2 regions of the Leifsonia sp. NPDC077715 genome follow, and region 1 is predicted to be linked to the other one. Evidence: predicted binding sites of a transcription regulator. Region 1 holds the regulator's gene; the other holds the start of a gene.
The links. The regulator HrcA, encoded in region 1, represses chaperone genes, less so after heat shock. The targets are predictions, from matches to a motif close to TTNGCACTCGNNNNNNNCGAGTGCNAA.
Positions count from the first base shown of each region.

Region 1 (7,174 bases):
CCCACCTCCGGCGTCCAGGCGCGGATGGACTGCTTCGCCGCCTCCCGCACGATCGTCGCCCAGCGCTCTCGGCCCTTCACGACCTTGGCACCTTCCCAGCGCGACACCGAGCGGGAGGCGGACCACGGCACCACCGCATCCACCCCCAGCTCCGTCGCCGCCTGGATGGCCAGCTCGTCGCGGTCGCCCTTGGCCAGTGCCTGGACCAGCGTGATCGCCGGCGTGGGACGCGGCACGCGCGACACCGACTCCACGTCGATCGTCAGCTCGGTGTTCGTCGACACCAGCACCTCGCCCGACGCGACGAGACCGCGGCCGTTGCCGATGAGCACCGACTCCCCGGGCCGCGTGCGGTTCACGGTCGCGGCGTGCTTCGCTTCCGCGCCGGTCAACGACAGCCGGCCTCCGACCTCCACATCGGCCAGGTCTTCGCGCAGGTAGAGCGACGCCACGGTTACAGGTTGAGGAACCGGTCGCGGAGCTTGGCGAACAGCCCCTGCTGGAAGTGCGCCAGCGACGGCTGCGACCCCTTGTAGGTGGAGGCGAACTTCTTGATCAGCTCCTTCTCCTTGTGGTCGAGCTTGGTCGGCGTGACCACCTGGATGCCGACCCGCAGGTCGCCGCGGCCGCTGCCGCGCAGGTGCGTGATGCCCCGGTCCTTGACCGTGACGATGTCGGCGGACTGCGTGCCGGGCTTGAGCTCGAGGCGGATGTCGCCGTCGAGCGCCTTCACCGTCGCGGTCGTGCCGAGGATCGCGTCCGTCATCGACAGCTCCAGCGTGCAGAGCAGGTCGTCGCCGTCGCGACTGAACACCTCGTGGTGCTTCACCTTGATCTCGAGGTAGAGGTCGCCGTTCGGGCCGCCGGCGGGGCCGGCCTCGCCGCTGCCCGGCATCTGCAGGCGCAGGCCGGTGTCGACGCCGGCGGGGATGTCCACCGGAACGGTGCGGCGGGCGCGCACGCGACCCTGGCCCTGGCAGGTGACGCACGGCGTGGCGATGACCGTGCCGTAGCCGCGGCAGGTGCCGCACGGGCTCGAGGTCATCACGTTGCCGAGCAGCGAGCGGACGGACCGCTGGATGCTGCCGGTGCCGTGGCAGATGTCGCAGGTCACGGGCTGGGTTCCCGGCTGGCAGCAGGAGCCGTTGCAGGTCTCGCAGACGACGGCCGTGTCGACCTCGAGGTCGCGGTGCGTGCCGAAGACGACCTCGTCGAGGTCGACCTCGACGCGCAGCAGCGCATCCTGACCCCGCTCGCGGCGCGACCGCGGCCCACGGCCCCCGCCGCCTCCCCCGCCGAAGAACGTCTCGAAGATGTCGCTGAAGCCAGCGAAGTCGGCCCCGCCCGCTCCGCCGAAACCGCCGGAGCCGCCGAGGTCGTACTGCTGACGCTGCTGCGGGTCGCTGAGGACGTCGTACGCGTGCGTCACCAGCTTGAACCGCTCCTGCGCCTCGGCGCTCGGGTTCACATCCGGGTGCAGCTCGCGCGCGAGGCGGCGGTACGCCTTCTTGATCTCGTCGGGGCTGGCGTCTCGCTCGACACCGAGGACTTCGTAGTGGTCGGCCACGTGGGCTGTTCCTTCTTCTTTCGTCGTGCTGTGATTCGGGCTGCCGGCGCCTATTGGTCGCCGAGCAGCCGGGAGAGGTAGCGGGCGACGGCGCGGACGGCCGCCATGTTGCCCGAGTAGTCCATGCGGAGCGGACCGAGCAGGCCCACGCGGGCCACATCCGCTCCTGCCGCACTGTAACCGCTGGAGACGATGGATGCTTCCGTGAGCCCGAAGACGGCGTTCTCTCGGCCGATGCTGACGGCCACGCCGTGCTGGTCGGTCGCCATCTCGTCGAAGAGCCGCAGGAGCACCACCTGCTCCTCGATCGCCTCCAGGACCGGCGTGATGCTGCCCGGGAAGTCGAGCTCGGTGCGGACCAGGTTGGCCGCACCGGCCATGACCAGCTTCTCCTGCCGGTTGGCGGCGATCTGATCGAGCAGGGCGCTCGCGACGGGCTCGACCAGCGCGCGGGTGCGGTCGGTGAGTGCGGCGGGCAGGTCGCGCATCCGGGTGGTCGCCTCGGTCAGGGTCAGGCCGGCGACCGCCCCGTTGATCGCGCCGCGGATCTCGGCCACATCCTCGTCGCTCAGCTCGGCCGGCAGCTCGATGACCCGCTGCTCCACCGCACCGGAATCGGTGATGAGCACGCTGAGCAGCCGCCGCGGCGCGAGCGCGACCAGCTCGATGTGCCGGATGCGCGAGCGCGTCACCGAGGGGTACTGCACCAGCGCGACCTGGTTGGTCAGCTGCGAGAGCAGGCGCACGGTGCGCGAGAGCACTTCGTCGAAGTCGCCGGACGCGCCGAGGAACGTCTCGATGGCCGTGCGCTGCGCGGTCGACAGCGGCCGCACTTCGGCCAGGTGGTCGACGAACAGGCGGTAGCCCTTGTCGGTGGGGACGCGCCCGGAGGAGGTGTGCGGAGCCGCGATCAGCTCCTCCTCCTCGAGCAGGGCCATGTCGTTCCGGATGGTCGCGGCGGACACGCCGAAGGAGTGCCGCTCCACGATGCTCTTCGATCCCACCGGCTCCCGCGACGCCACGTAATCCTGAACGATGACGCGCAGCACTTCGAGACTGCGTTCCGAGACCATGCCCGCCTCCCGTCGACCGATTAGCACTCGCTGTTCCTGAGTGCCAATCCTACCGCGAGGAAACGCGGTCAGGATGATTGTCGGCTGTGACACGGCGGCAGTACCGTATGTGCACCGGTTCGACGCGTGTCGCAACCGATCATGAAAGGGCTACGCCGATGTCAGACCCGAATCAGCCCGCCGACCCCGCCGGCGGCGTCCCCCCGCAGCAGCCGTACGCCTCGACCCCCGCCGCCCCGCTCGATGCCGCGCAGGACAAGCAGTGGGCCGCCTTCGCCCATCTGGGAGGCATCCTGTGGATCCTCCCCTCCCTCATCATCTACCTCGTGTTCAAGGACCGCGGACGTCTCACCAACCAGGAGGCCAAGGAAGCCCTGAACTGGCAGATCACCTGGATCCTCGCCTGGATCGCCTCGCAGATCATCGGGGTGATCATCGGCAGCTTCACCTACGGGATCGGCTATCTGCTCTTCGGCCTGCTCATCCCGTGGGCGCTGTACATCGTGAACCTGGTGTTCTCGATCCTCGGCTTCGTGCGCGTGAACAGCGGCGGCACCTATCGCTACCCGGTGAACTTCCGCTTCATCAAGTAACCGACGCGTTCAGACTCTTCTCAGGCTGGGGCTTCACGCCCTAGGCTGAGGCCGACCATGTCCACCCTGTCCAACAAGGGAGAACAGCACCATGTCCGCGACACCTCCGCCGCCCCCGCCGCAGCAGCCCTACGGCGGCGCCGCGCAGCAGCTCAGCCCGGCCGACGAGAAGCTTTGGGCGACCCTCATCCAGATCGGCGGCATCCTGTTCAGCTGGATCCCGGCGCTCATCGGGTACCTGGTGCTGAAGGACCGCGGTCCGTTCGTCCGGGCGCACGCGGCGACGGCGCTGAACTTCCAGATCACGATCTTCATCGCCTACGTCGTCGGCGGCATCCTGTCGATCGTCGTCATCGGCATCTTCATCATCATCGCCGCGTGGGTGCTCGACATCGTGTTCAGCATCATCGCCGCGATCAAGGCGAACCAGGGCGAGTACTACACGTATCCGATCGCGATCAAGTTCGTCAGCTAGCGACTCGGCCGCTCACGCGGCCTCGTCCGCGAGCAGCCGGCGCACCACAGCGTCGGCCAGGAGCCGCCCCCGCAAGGTCAGCACGATCGACCCGCGGAGGGCGGCTCTTCCGTCCACCAGGCCGTCGGCGATGAGGCCGGGGATCTCGTGGCGGCTGGCGTCTCCGAGCTCCGCAGTCGACACGCCTTCGCGGATGCGGCTGAGCAGCAGGACGCGCTCGACGTGCCGCGTTCCCGCGTCCAGCGTCTCGCGCCCGGCTGCCGGGGACTCGCCCGCCAGCACCCGCTGGGCGTAGGCGGCCGGGTGCTTCACGTTCCACCAGCGGACGCCGCCGACGTGGCTGTGCGCGCCCGGGCCGATCCCCCACCAGTCGTGTCCGAGCCAGTAGGCGAGGTTGTGCCGGGAGCGGTGGGTCTGATCCGTTGCCCAGTTGCTGACCTCGTACCAGTCGTACCCGGCGTCGGCGAGGCGCTGGTCGGCCAGCTCGTACATGTCGGCTTCGAGGTCGTCGTCCGGCTCGGGCACCTGCCCCGAGCGGATCTGCCGCGCGAGCTTGGTGCCCGGCTCGACGATCAGCGCGTACGCCGACAGGTGGTCCGGCTTGCAGGCCAGCGCGGTGTCGAGGCTCTGCGACCAGTCGTCCAACGACTCCCCCGGCGTGCCGTAGATGAGGTCGAGGCTCACCTGGAGTCCGGCCTCGCGCGCCCAGCCGACGACGAGCGGGATGCGCGCCGGGTCGTGGGTGCGCTCCAGCGTCTCCAGGACGTGCGGGACGGCGGACTGCATCCCGAACGACACCCGCGTGAAGCCGGCGTCGGCGAGGCGGCGGAGGTCGTCGGCATCCACCGAGTCGGGGTTCGCCTCGGTGGTCACCTCGGCGCCGTCGGCGAGCCCCCAGGCGTCGCGGACCGCGCCCAGCATGGCCGCGAGGTCGCCCGGCGGGAGCAGCGTGGGAGTGCCGCCGCCGAAGAACACGGTGGAGACGGGGCGATGCGGGAGGCCGCTGTCGCGGAGCACACCGGCCGCGAACTCCACCTCGCGGACGGCGTGGCCTGCGTACTCGGACTGGGAGACGCCGCGCAGCTCGGTCGCGGTGTACGTGTTGAAGTCGCAGTAGCCGCAGCGGACGCGGCAGAACGGGACGTGCAGGTACACGCCGAAGTCGCGGTCGCCGGCGCCGTCCGCCGCGCTCGCGGGCAGCAGACCGTCGGCGGGGGCCGGGTCGCCCAGGGGCAGGGTGCTCGGCATCAGGCGGAGCTCGCGGGGTGAAGCGCGCGGAGGTACTTGGCGGTGTAGCGACGCTGCACCATCCCGAGCACGGGCGACACCAGCCGGTAGAAGGCGTTGGAGGGCCGGGAGAGCGCGCGAAGGACGAACCACACGGTCCCGTCGTCGTGGCGTTCGACCAGGAACAGCTCCTCGCCGCTCTCTGGATGGCCGTGCAGCGTCCCATAGGCGAAGCCGCGCCGGTGCGGCTCGTCGATCACATAGACCACGCGGATGGGTGCGGACACCTTGAACGGGCCGAACGGGATCTTCAGCACCGCCGTCATCCCGTTGCGGACGAACGGGGTGCCATCGTCGGCGAAGACGTCCTCCTCGGGCCGGTTGGCGCGCATCCGCATCGGTGTGCCGTCGGGCCCGAACTCGACGCCCTCGTACTGCACGCCGGTGCCCTCGTTCACGTCGGTGACGAGGATGCCGCTGCCCTTCTGCACGCCCCACGCCATGAGCGCGGTCGCCGCGGCGTCGAAGCGCTCGTCGCCGCTGCCCAACCGGATGCTGCGCTCCAGCGGCTTGTAGCCCTTCGGCGGGTAGTACAGCAGATCCGCCGCCTGGGTGGCGCCGACCGCCCCGTACGTGACGGGTTGGTCGGTGAAGCTGGAGCGCCGCATGTCATCCATCTTCCGCCATCCGGCGCAGGTTCGCGAAACGGGGGTCTGGAGCCCGGGAGGCGGCCGTGCTGTAGTGGACAGGACTCGCAGCGAAGGGAGCACCCATGGGCAGGATCGTGCTGCAGGCGTTCATCACGCTCGACGGCGTGGTGCAGGGCGGCGGCGGACCGGAGGAGGACCCCTCGGGCGACTTCCCCTACGGCGGCTGGGCCCTGGACTGGGACGCGGAGCACGACGACGGCTCCGACGACTCGCTCGTGCTCGACTGGGAGAGCCGCACCGAGGCGCTGCTGCTCGGCCGGACCACCTACGACATCTGGGCGCGCTCGTGGGGCGTGTGGGATGAGGACGCACCGGGGCTGGAGGGTGAGCTGACCCGCCGGTACAACCGCGTCCCGAAGTACGTCGTCTCGCGGACCGTCACCGAGCTGGGCTGGCAGAACTCGTTTCTGCTCGGTCCGGATGTCGCCGACGAGGTCGCGCGGCTCCGGGACGAGATCGACGGCGAGATCCGCATCTGGGGCAGCACGGAGCTCGTCCGGACGCTTGCCGCGGCCGACCTCATCGACGAGTACCGGCTGATGGTCTACCCGCTGGTGCTCGGGACGGGGAAGAAGCTGTTCCCGGACGGCTTCCCGCACCAGCGGCTCACCCTGGAGTCGACCCGGCCGCTCGCGTCGGGGGTGCTGGTGAACGTGTACCGGCGAGGGTGACCGCTACTTCTTGTCCTTCTTCTCCGTGTCGCCGGAGAGCGCGGCGATGAACGCCTCTTGGGGGACCTCGACGCGGCCGACCATCTTCATGCGCTTCTTGCCCTCCTTCTGCTTCTCGAGGAGCTTGCGCTTTCGGGTGATGTCGCCGCCGTAGCACTTGGCGAGGACGTCCTTGCGCATCGCGCGGATGTTCTCGCGCGCGATGATCCGGGCGCCGATCGCGGCCTGGATGGGCACCTCGAACTGCTGCCGCGGGATTAGCTCCCGCAGGCGGGAGGCCATCATGGTGCCGTAGGCGTAGGCCTTGTCGCGATGCACGATCGCGCTGAACGCGTCGACCGTCTCGCCCTGGAGGAGGATGTCGACCTTCACGAGGTCGGACTCCTGCTCGCCGTAGGGCTCGTAGTCGAGGGAGGCGTAGCCGGCCGTCTTGGACTTCAGCTGGTCGAAGAAGTCGAAGACGATCTCGCCGAGCGGCATCGTGTAGCGGATCTCGACGCGGTCCTCGCCCAGGTACTCCATGCCGAGCAGGGAGCCGCGGCGGCTCTGGCAGAGCTCCATGATGACGCCGACATAGTCCTTCGGGGCGAGGATGGCCGCCTTGACGATCGGCTCCTCCACCTTGTCGATCTTGCCGCCCGGGAACTCGCTCGGGTTGGTGACCGTGACGGTCTTCTTGTCCTCGGTCGTCACCTCGTAGATCACGCTCGGCGCGGTCGTGATGAGGTCCAGGCCGAACTCGCGCGACAGGCGCTCGGTGATGATCTCGAGGTGGAGCAGCCCGAGGAAACCGCAACGGAACCCGAAGCCGAGGGCGACCGAGGTCTCGGGCTCGTAGACGAGCGCCGCGTCGGAGAG
Region 1 is NZ_JBFBOG010000003.1:738,957-746,130, forward strand. It holds gene AB0P25_RS17420 (16S rRNA (uracil(1498)-N(3))-methyltransferase) at 1-452, opposite strand, end outside; gene dnaJ (molecular chaperone DnaJ) at 455-1,567, opposite strand; gene hrcA (heat-inducible transcriptional repressor HrcA) at 1,618-2,640, opposite strand; gene AB0P25_RS17435 (DUF4870 domain-containing protein) at 2,799-3,233, shown strand; gene AB0P25_RS17440 (DUF4870 domain-containing protein) at 3,325-3,708, shown strand; gene hemW (radical SAM family heme chaperone HemW) at 3,721-4,956, opposite strand; gene AB0P25_RS17450 (DUF1990 domain-containing protein) at 4,956-5,603, opposite strand; gene AB0P25_RS17455 (dihydrofolate reductase family protein) at 5,708-6,316, shown strand; gene lepA (translation elongation factor 4) at 6,320-7,174, opposite strand, start outside.

Region 2 (7,174 bases), on a different contig from region 1:
ACGCGAACGCTCCGTACGGTCGTCGTACTGACGCCGCGGGCGGTCGTCGTACTCGCGCCGCGGGCGCTCGGCACGGTCACCGAAGTCGCGACGCGGACGGTCGTCCTGGTCGCGGCGCGGACGCTCGGCGCGGTCGTCGTACGACCGGCGCGGACGCTCCTGGCGCTGCGAGCGGTCCTCCCACTCGCGCTCGGTGCGGCGCGCGTCCTTGCCGCGGGGCTCCCAGTTGGGGCGCTCTCCGCGCGAGGCACCGCGGCCGGAGCCGGCGCTGTCGTCGCGGCTGCCGTAGACGGAGCGGCCGCGCGCGGCGCGGTCCTCCGTGCTCCAGCGGGCCTTCTTCGGGGCCGCGCCCTGCTCCTCGGCGCGGTAGCCGCGGTGCTTGGGGCTGCGGCTGCCGCTCTTGGGGGCGCCGCCGCGGGACGGCTGCGATCGTCGGTCTTTGTTGTATCCGGGCATGGATGTGCTTCCTGGGTTGGTCTCGAGTGCGCGGCGGCACGCCGAAGCGCACCGGATGTATCCCGGGCGAAACTCTGCTCGGGCCGTTCACGATCATGTGATCCGCACCGCTGATCGGGTGCAGAACCGGCCCGCTTGACTGACAAACCCATCCGCGCGACGAGCGCGGTGTCAAGAGCCGACCTGCCAACGATACAGGACGCAGGCTGGGAACGGGCTGCCCATCACCCTCGGCCGCTGTGCGGGCGCGGGGTATACAGGGAGGTATGAGCGCATCCACCTCGTCGGACGGCCTCGATGCGATCGTCATCGGGTCGGGCCCGAACGGTCTCGCGGCCGCGCTGACGCTCGCGCGGGCCGGCCTCCGGGTGCGGGTGTACGAGCGCAACGCGACCATCGGCGGCGGCCTCCGCACCGAGGAGTTGACGCTGCCGGGCTTCCTGCACGACATCTGCTCGGCCGTGCATCCGCTCGCCTTCGCCTCCGGGTTCTTCCGCAGGTTCCAGCTGGAGCGCCGGGTGCCGTTCGTGGTGCCGACGGCGTCGTACGGCAACCCTCTGGACGGCGGCCGGGTCGCCATGGCGTACCTCGACCTGGAGCGCACGGTGGACGGCCTCGGCGTCGACGGGCCGGCCTGGCGGGCGCTCCTCGGTCCGCTGGTGCGCGACGCGGACGCGGTGGCGCAGTTCACCCTCTCGGAGCTGCTGCAGGTGCCCCGGCATCCACTCGTCGCCGCACGGTTCGGGCTCACCGCACTCGCGCAGGGCGGCCCGTGGTGGGACCTTCCGTTCCGCACCGAAGCGCCGGGCGCGCTGCTCTCCGGCGTCTTCGCGCACACGACGCTGTCGCTGCCCAGCCTGGCCGGCGCGGCCGCCGGGCTCGCGCTCGCAGTCCAGGCCCACGCCCGCGGCTGGCCGATCCCCGTCGGAGGCAGCCGGGCGATCGCGGACGCGATGGCCGCCGACCTGCAAGCGCACGGCGGCGAGATCGTCACGAGCACGCCGGTCACGTCACTGGCCGACCTGCCGGACGCACGGGTGATCGTCTTCGACACGCACGTGGCGGACGCGGTCCGGCTCGGCGAGGACCGGCTCCCCGCGTCCTACCTCCGCCGCGTCTCCCGCTTCCGTGACGGCAACGGCGTCTTCAAAGCTGACTTCGCCCTGTCCGGCCCGGTCCCGTGGACCAACCCCGAGCTGTTCGAGACGGGCACCGTCCACCTGGGCGGCACCCGTCCAGAGACCGCGCGCTCGGAGAATGCGGTGGCGCACGGCCGGCAGAGCGACCCGCCGTACGTGCTGGTCGCGCAGCCGTCGCTGTTCGACGCCACCCGCGCGCCCGCGGGGAAGCACGTGCTCTGGGCCTACACGCATGTGCCGCGCGGTTCGACGGAGGACCGCACGGAGGCGATCATCCGCCGCATCGAGCAGTTCGCACCCGGCTTCCGCGACCTCATCATCGGCACGAACACGATGAACGCGGTGCAGATGGAGCAGCACAACCCCAACTACATCGGCGGCGACATCTCCGCCGGCGCCCCCGACTTGGGTCAGCTCGTCGCGCGTCCCGTGCTCTCGACGGAGCCGTGGCGGATGCCCGGGCGCGGCCTCTATCTGGCCTCTGCGTCCGTGACGCCCGGCCCGGGCGTCCACGGCCTGGGCGGTTACTACGCGGCCCGCAGCGCCCTCCGCCACGAGTTCGGGATGACCCGGATGCCCGACCTCGCGCCCGCGCCCGACCAGGTAGCCGCTCCGCCGTCCGCCCCGCTCATCCCGGACGCGCTGCGTCCACCGACCCCATCGGAGCCGTGATCATGTCCGTCAACGTCCGCCGTATGGCCTGCACACCCGAGCAGGTCTTCGCCGTCCTCGCCGACCCGTGGGTCTACCCGACCTGGGTCGTCGGCGCGTCCCGTCTGCGCGCAGCGGACGACCGCTACCCCGCGCAGGGCTCGCGCCTGCACCACTCCGTGGGCGTGTGGCCGCTGGTCCTCAACGACGAGACGCGCATCGACGAGTGGGACCCGCCGCGGCGGATGGTGCTGGAGGCGAAGACGCGGCCCTTCGGCACCGAGCGCGTGATCATCGACGTGAAGCCGCGCGGCGGAGGCTGCCTGGTGCGCATCGAGGAGTACCCCCACACCGGGATCGTGACGAAGCTCCCCGGGGTCATCGCCGACGCGCTGCTGCATGTGCGGAACGCGGAGACGCTGCGGCGGCTGGAGTGGGTGGCGCGGGGGCGCGCCGAACACTGACGGCGGCCCCCGCGGTCACCCGGTTACGACGAGACCGCCCGGGCGTCGCTGCGCGCCTCATCGACGCGCATCGTGCCGCCGCCGCCCTCCGATCGCCTCGACTCCACCGCGATCTTGCGCGGCTTCGCCCGCTCGGCGACCGGGATCATGACGCTCAGCACCCCGTTGTCGTACGACGCGGTGATGCCGTCCGGATCGACGTCGTCGCCGATCGTGAACTGGCGCATGTAGGCACCGTAGGGCCGCTCCTGCGCGAGCCAGCGGGCACCGTCGCGATCGGCGGCCGTGCGCACCGCGCGGATCGTGAGGAGGTGGCCGTCGACGTCCACATCCACCGACGACGGGTCGGCGCCGGGAAGGTCGGCGTTCAGGATGTAGCGGTCGCCCTCCCGGAAGAGGTCGACCGGCATCAGGCGCGGCTGGCGACTGGTGTCGAACACGCTCTGGGCGATCCGGTCCAACTGGGAGAAAGGATCGAACGACATGGCCATCAGATGTACCCCTTTCTTCAATTGAGCTGATGAGAGGCGGTTATCGCCGCCTTTCGGCCACAGATATTAGCACTCTCACTACGAGAGTGCCAAGTGGTTTTCGGGCTTGTCAAGGCGGTTCCGGGCCGCGTTCCCGCGGCATACCGTGCGTGTCGTCCATCGAACAGAAGGGACCCATCGTGGCCGCAACCGACACCAAGACGAAGAGCAGCGCGAAGAAGCCGAAGACCCCCGCGGTCCGCCGCACGAGCGCGGTCGGCGTCGCCCCGACGCGCCGCGAGCACGCCGAGCACGGCTTCGTCGCCTCGACCGAGCTGGCGCAGAACCTCCAGCGCGTGCACGTCGACCTGATCGAGCTGCACCTCCAGGGCAAGCAGGCGCACTGGAACGTCGTCGGCCGCAACTTCCGCGACCTCCACCTGCAGCTCGACGAGATCGTCGAGGCCGCGCGCGAGTTCAGCGACGACGTCGCCGAGCGACTGCGCGCTCTGCATGCGACGCCCGACGGACGCAGCGCGACCGTCGCCGAGCAGACCAGCCTCCCGGAGTTCCCGAACGGCGAGGTCGACACCGAGGAGACGGTGGACCTCATCACCGAGCGGCTGGAGGCGGTCGTCCGCACCATGCGCGACGTGCACGACGACGTCGACGAGGAGGACCCGACCTCGGCCGACCTGCTCCACGCGATCATCGAGAAGCTGGAGCAGTTCGCCTGGATGGTCAGCGCAGAGAACCGCACGCCCAGCCGGGCCTGAGCGTCCACGCGAGGCGGTGGCCGGTCAGCTCCCCCGGATCCGGCGGGACAGCTCGGCCGCCGTCTCGCGCACCCGCGCGGCGAGCCCATCCCATCGCTCCGGCGGGACGTTCTCGCGCGGGAACGTGACGGCGATCCCGGCCGCCGGCCAGCCCGCGTGATCGCGCACGGAGACGGCGACGGACGCGAAGCCCGGCGTCACGTCGCCGTCCTCCGTCGCGTAGCCGCGCTCGCGCGCCTCGGTCACCAGGCGGCGCAACTCGGCGTACGAGTGCGGGCCGGAGCCGGTGCGGTCCTCGAACGCGCCGGAATCCGGGTACAGCGCGCGCAGCTGCTCCCGGGGGAGCGTGGCCAGCAGGGCGCGTCCGCTCGCCGTCAGGTGCGCGGGGAGACGGACGCCCACATCCGTGACGAGGCGCGGCCGGCGCGGGGCGCGCTCCTCGACGATGTAGACCACGTCGCGCCCGTGCAGCACGGCGACGTGCCCGGACTCCCCGATCGCATCCACGAGAGCCGCGACGATGGGACGCCCGAGGCGGCTGAGCGGCTGCTGCCGCGAGAACCCGCTCGACAGCTCGTACGCCGCGACGCCCAGGCCGTAGCGTTTCGCCTCGGGGAAGTGCAGCACGAAGCCGTGCTCCGCCAGCACCGTGAGCAGGTGGTAGACGGTCGAGCGCGGCAGCCCGAGGTGTCCGGCGATCGCGGCGGCGGGCACCGGACCGCGCTGCGTCCCCAGGTAGCCCAGGATGCGGAGCGTGTTCTCGGCGGCGGGCACCTTGCTCACGTCATCCTCCTCGCCGGCCGAGTCTGGGATCCCGGACACCGAGCAGCCTACCGCTGACCCGCCGCCACCGCCCTCGGCGCGAGGATCGGAGCATGCTCCAGACCCAGACCTCCGTCACCGTCGGCACCGGCGCGCTGACCATCGCCGACGTCGTCGCCGTCGCCCGGCACGACGCCCGCATCGAACTCGACCCCGAGGCGCTGGAGGGCGTCGCCGCCTCCCGCGCGATCATCGAAGCGCTCGCCGACGACACCGAGCCGCACTACGGCATCTCCACCGGGTTCGGCGCCCTCGCCACCACGTTCATCCCCGGCGACCGGCGCGCGCAGCTGCAGGCCAGCCTGGTGCGATCGCACGCGGCGGGCTCCGGCCCGGAGGTCGAGCAGGAGGTGGTGCGCGCACTCGTGCTGCTGCGCCTGTCCACCCTGATGACCGGACGCACCGGCGCCCGGCCCGAGACCGTCGAGACGTACGCGGCCCTCCTGAACGCCGGGATCACGCCGGTCGTCCACGAGTACGGGTCGCTCGGCTGCTCCGGGGACCTGGCGCCGCTTGCGCAGTGCGCCCTCGCGGCGATGGGCGAGGGCCGCGTCCGCGTCGACGGTGAGCTCGTGGACGCCTCCGCGGCCCTGGCGGCGGCGGGCATCCGGCCGGTCGTCCTCGCCGAAAAGGAAGGGCTCGCGCTCATCAACGGCACCGACGGGATGCTCGGGATGCTCGCGCTGGCCATCCACGACCTGCACGGCCTCCTCGCCGACGCCGACATCGCCGCTGCGATGAGCGTCGAGGCGCTGCTCGGCACCGACGCCGTCTTCGCCGACGACCTGCAGCGGCTGCGCCCACAGGCGGGCCAGGCCATCTCGGCCGCGAATCTGCGCGCGATGCTCGCCGGCTCCCCGATCGTCGCCAGCCACAAGGGCCCGGAGTGCACGCGCGTCCAGGACGCGTACTCGCTGCGCTGCTCCCCGCAGGTGCACGGCGCCGCGCGCGACACCGTGGACCACGCCGAGCTCGTCGCCTCCCGCGAGCTGGCATCGGCGGTCGACAACCCGGTCCTGACGCTTGACGGCAGGGTCGAGTCGAACGGCAACTTCCACGGCGCGCCCGTGGCGTACGTCCTGGACTTCCTGGCGATCGCGGTGGCGGATGTGGCGAGCATGTCCGAGCGGCGCACCGACCGCTTCCTCGATCCCGCACGCAACCAGGGGCTGCCGCCGTTCCTCGCGCACGAGGTCGGCGTCGACTCGGGGCTGATGATCGCGCAGTACACGGCCGCCGGCATCGTCTCCGAGCTGAAGCGGCTCGCCGCGCCCGCGTCGGTGGACAGCATCCCGTCGTCCGCGATGCAGGAGGACCACGTGTCGATGGGATGGGGGGCCGCCCGCAAGCTGCGCCGCGCCCTCGACGGGCTCGCCCGCGTGCTCGCGATCGAGGTGATGACCGCCGCCCGCGGCGCCGACCTCCGCGCTCCGCTGCAGCCCGGCCCGCGCACGGGCGCCGTCATCGCTGCCCTCCGCAGCGCCGTCCCCGGCCCTGGCCCCGACCGCCACCTGTCCCCCGAGATCGAGGCCGCCCACGCCCTCCTCTCCTCCGGCGCCCTGCGGCGCGCCGCCGATCTCCCCGACCCGACCCACTAGCCGCCGAGCAGAAGAAAGGACCACACGATGGATGGAGCACGACCGGTCCGCGCCGCGCGCGGCACCGAGCTCACCGCGAAGAGCTGGCAGACCGAGGCGCCGCTGCGGATGCTGATGAACAACCTCGACCCCGACGTGGCCGAGCGGCCGGACGACCTGGTCGTCTACGGCGGCACCGGCCGCGCGGCCCGCAGCTGGGAGGCGTTCGACGCGATCGTCGCCACCCTCCGCGACCTGGAGGCGGACGAGACGCTGCTCGTGCAGTCCGGCAAGCCGGTCGGCGTGTTCCGCACGCACGAGTGGGCGCCGCGTGTGCTGATCGCCAACTCGAACCTGGTCGGCGACTGGGCGACGTGGCCCGAGTTCCGCCGGCTGGAGGCGCTGGGGCTGACGATGTACGGCCAGATGACCGCCGGATCCTGGATCTACATCGGCTCCCAGGGCATCCTGCAGGGCACCTACGAGGCCTTCGGCGCGGTCGCGCGGAAGAGGTTCGAGGGGTCGCTCGCCGGCACCCTCACCCTCACCGGCGGCTGCGGCGGCATGGGCGGGGCGCAGCCGCTCGCCGTCACCATGAACGGCGGCTCCGTGCTGATCGTGGATGTGGACCGCACCCGCCTGCAGCGTCGCGTCGACCACGGCTACCTGGATGTGCTCGCCGACGACCTCGACGACGCCGTGTACCAGGCCGTGACCGCCAAGGACGAGGGACGCGCGCTCTCGGTCGGCGTGGTCGGCAACGCCGCCGAGGTGTTCCCCGAACTGCTGCGCCGCGGCGTCCCGATCGACATCGTGACC
Region 2 is NZ_JBFBOG010000001.1:1,033,963-1,041,136, forward strand. It holds gene AB0P25_RS05100 (DEAD/DEAH box helicase) at 1-456, opposite strand, end outside; gene AB0P25_RS05105 (NAD(P)/FAD-dependent oxidoreductase) at 723-2,267, shown strand; gene AB0P25_RS05110 (SRPBCC family protein) at 2,270-2,710, shown strand; gene AB0P25_RS05115 (Hsp20/alpha crystallin family protein) at 2,734-3,201, opposite strand; gene AB0P25_RS05120 (DNA starvation/stationary phase protection protein) at 3,381-3,956, shown strand; gene AB0P25_RS05125 (IclR family transcriptional regulator) at 3,981-4,739, opposite strand; gene hutH (histidine ammonia-lyase) at 4,832-6,376, shown strand; gene hutU (urocanate hydratase) at 6,404-7,174, shown strand, end outside.
Region 2: AB0P25_RS05115 (Hsp20/alpha crystallin family protein) is a predicted target of HrcA. The motif match lies at 3,268-3,294, and genes of this name have one in related genera.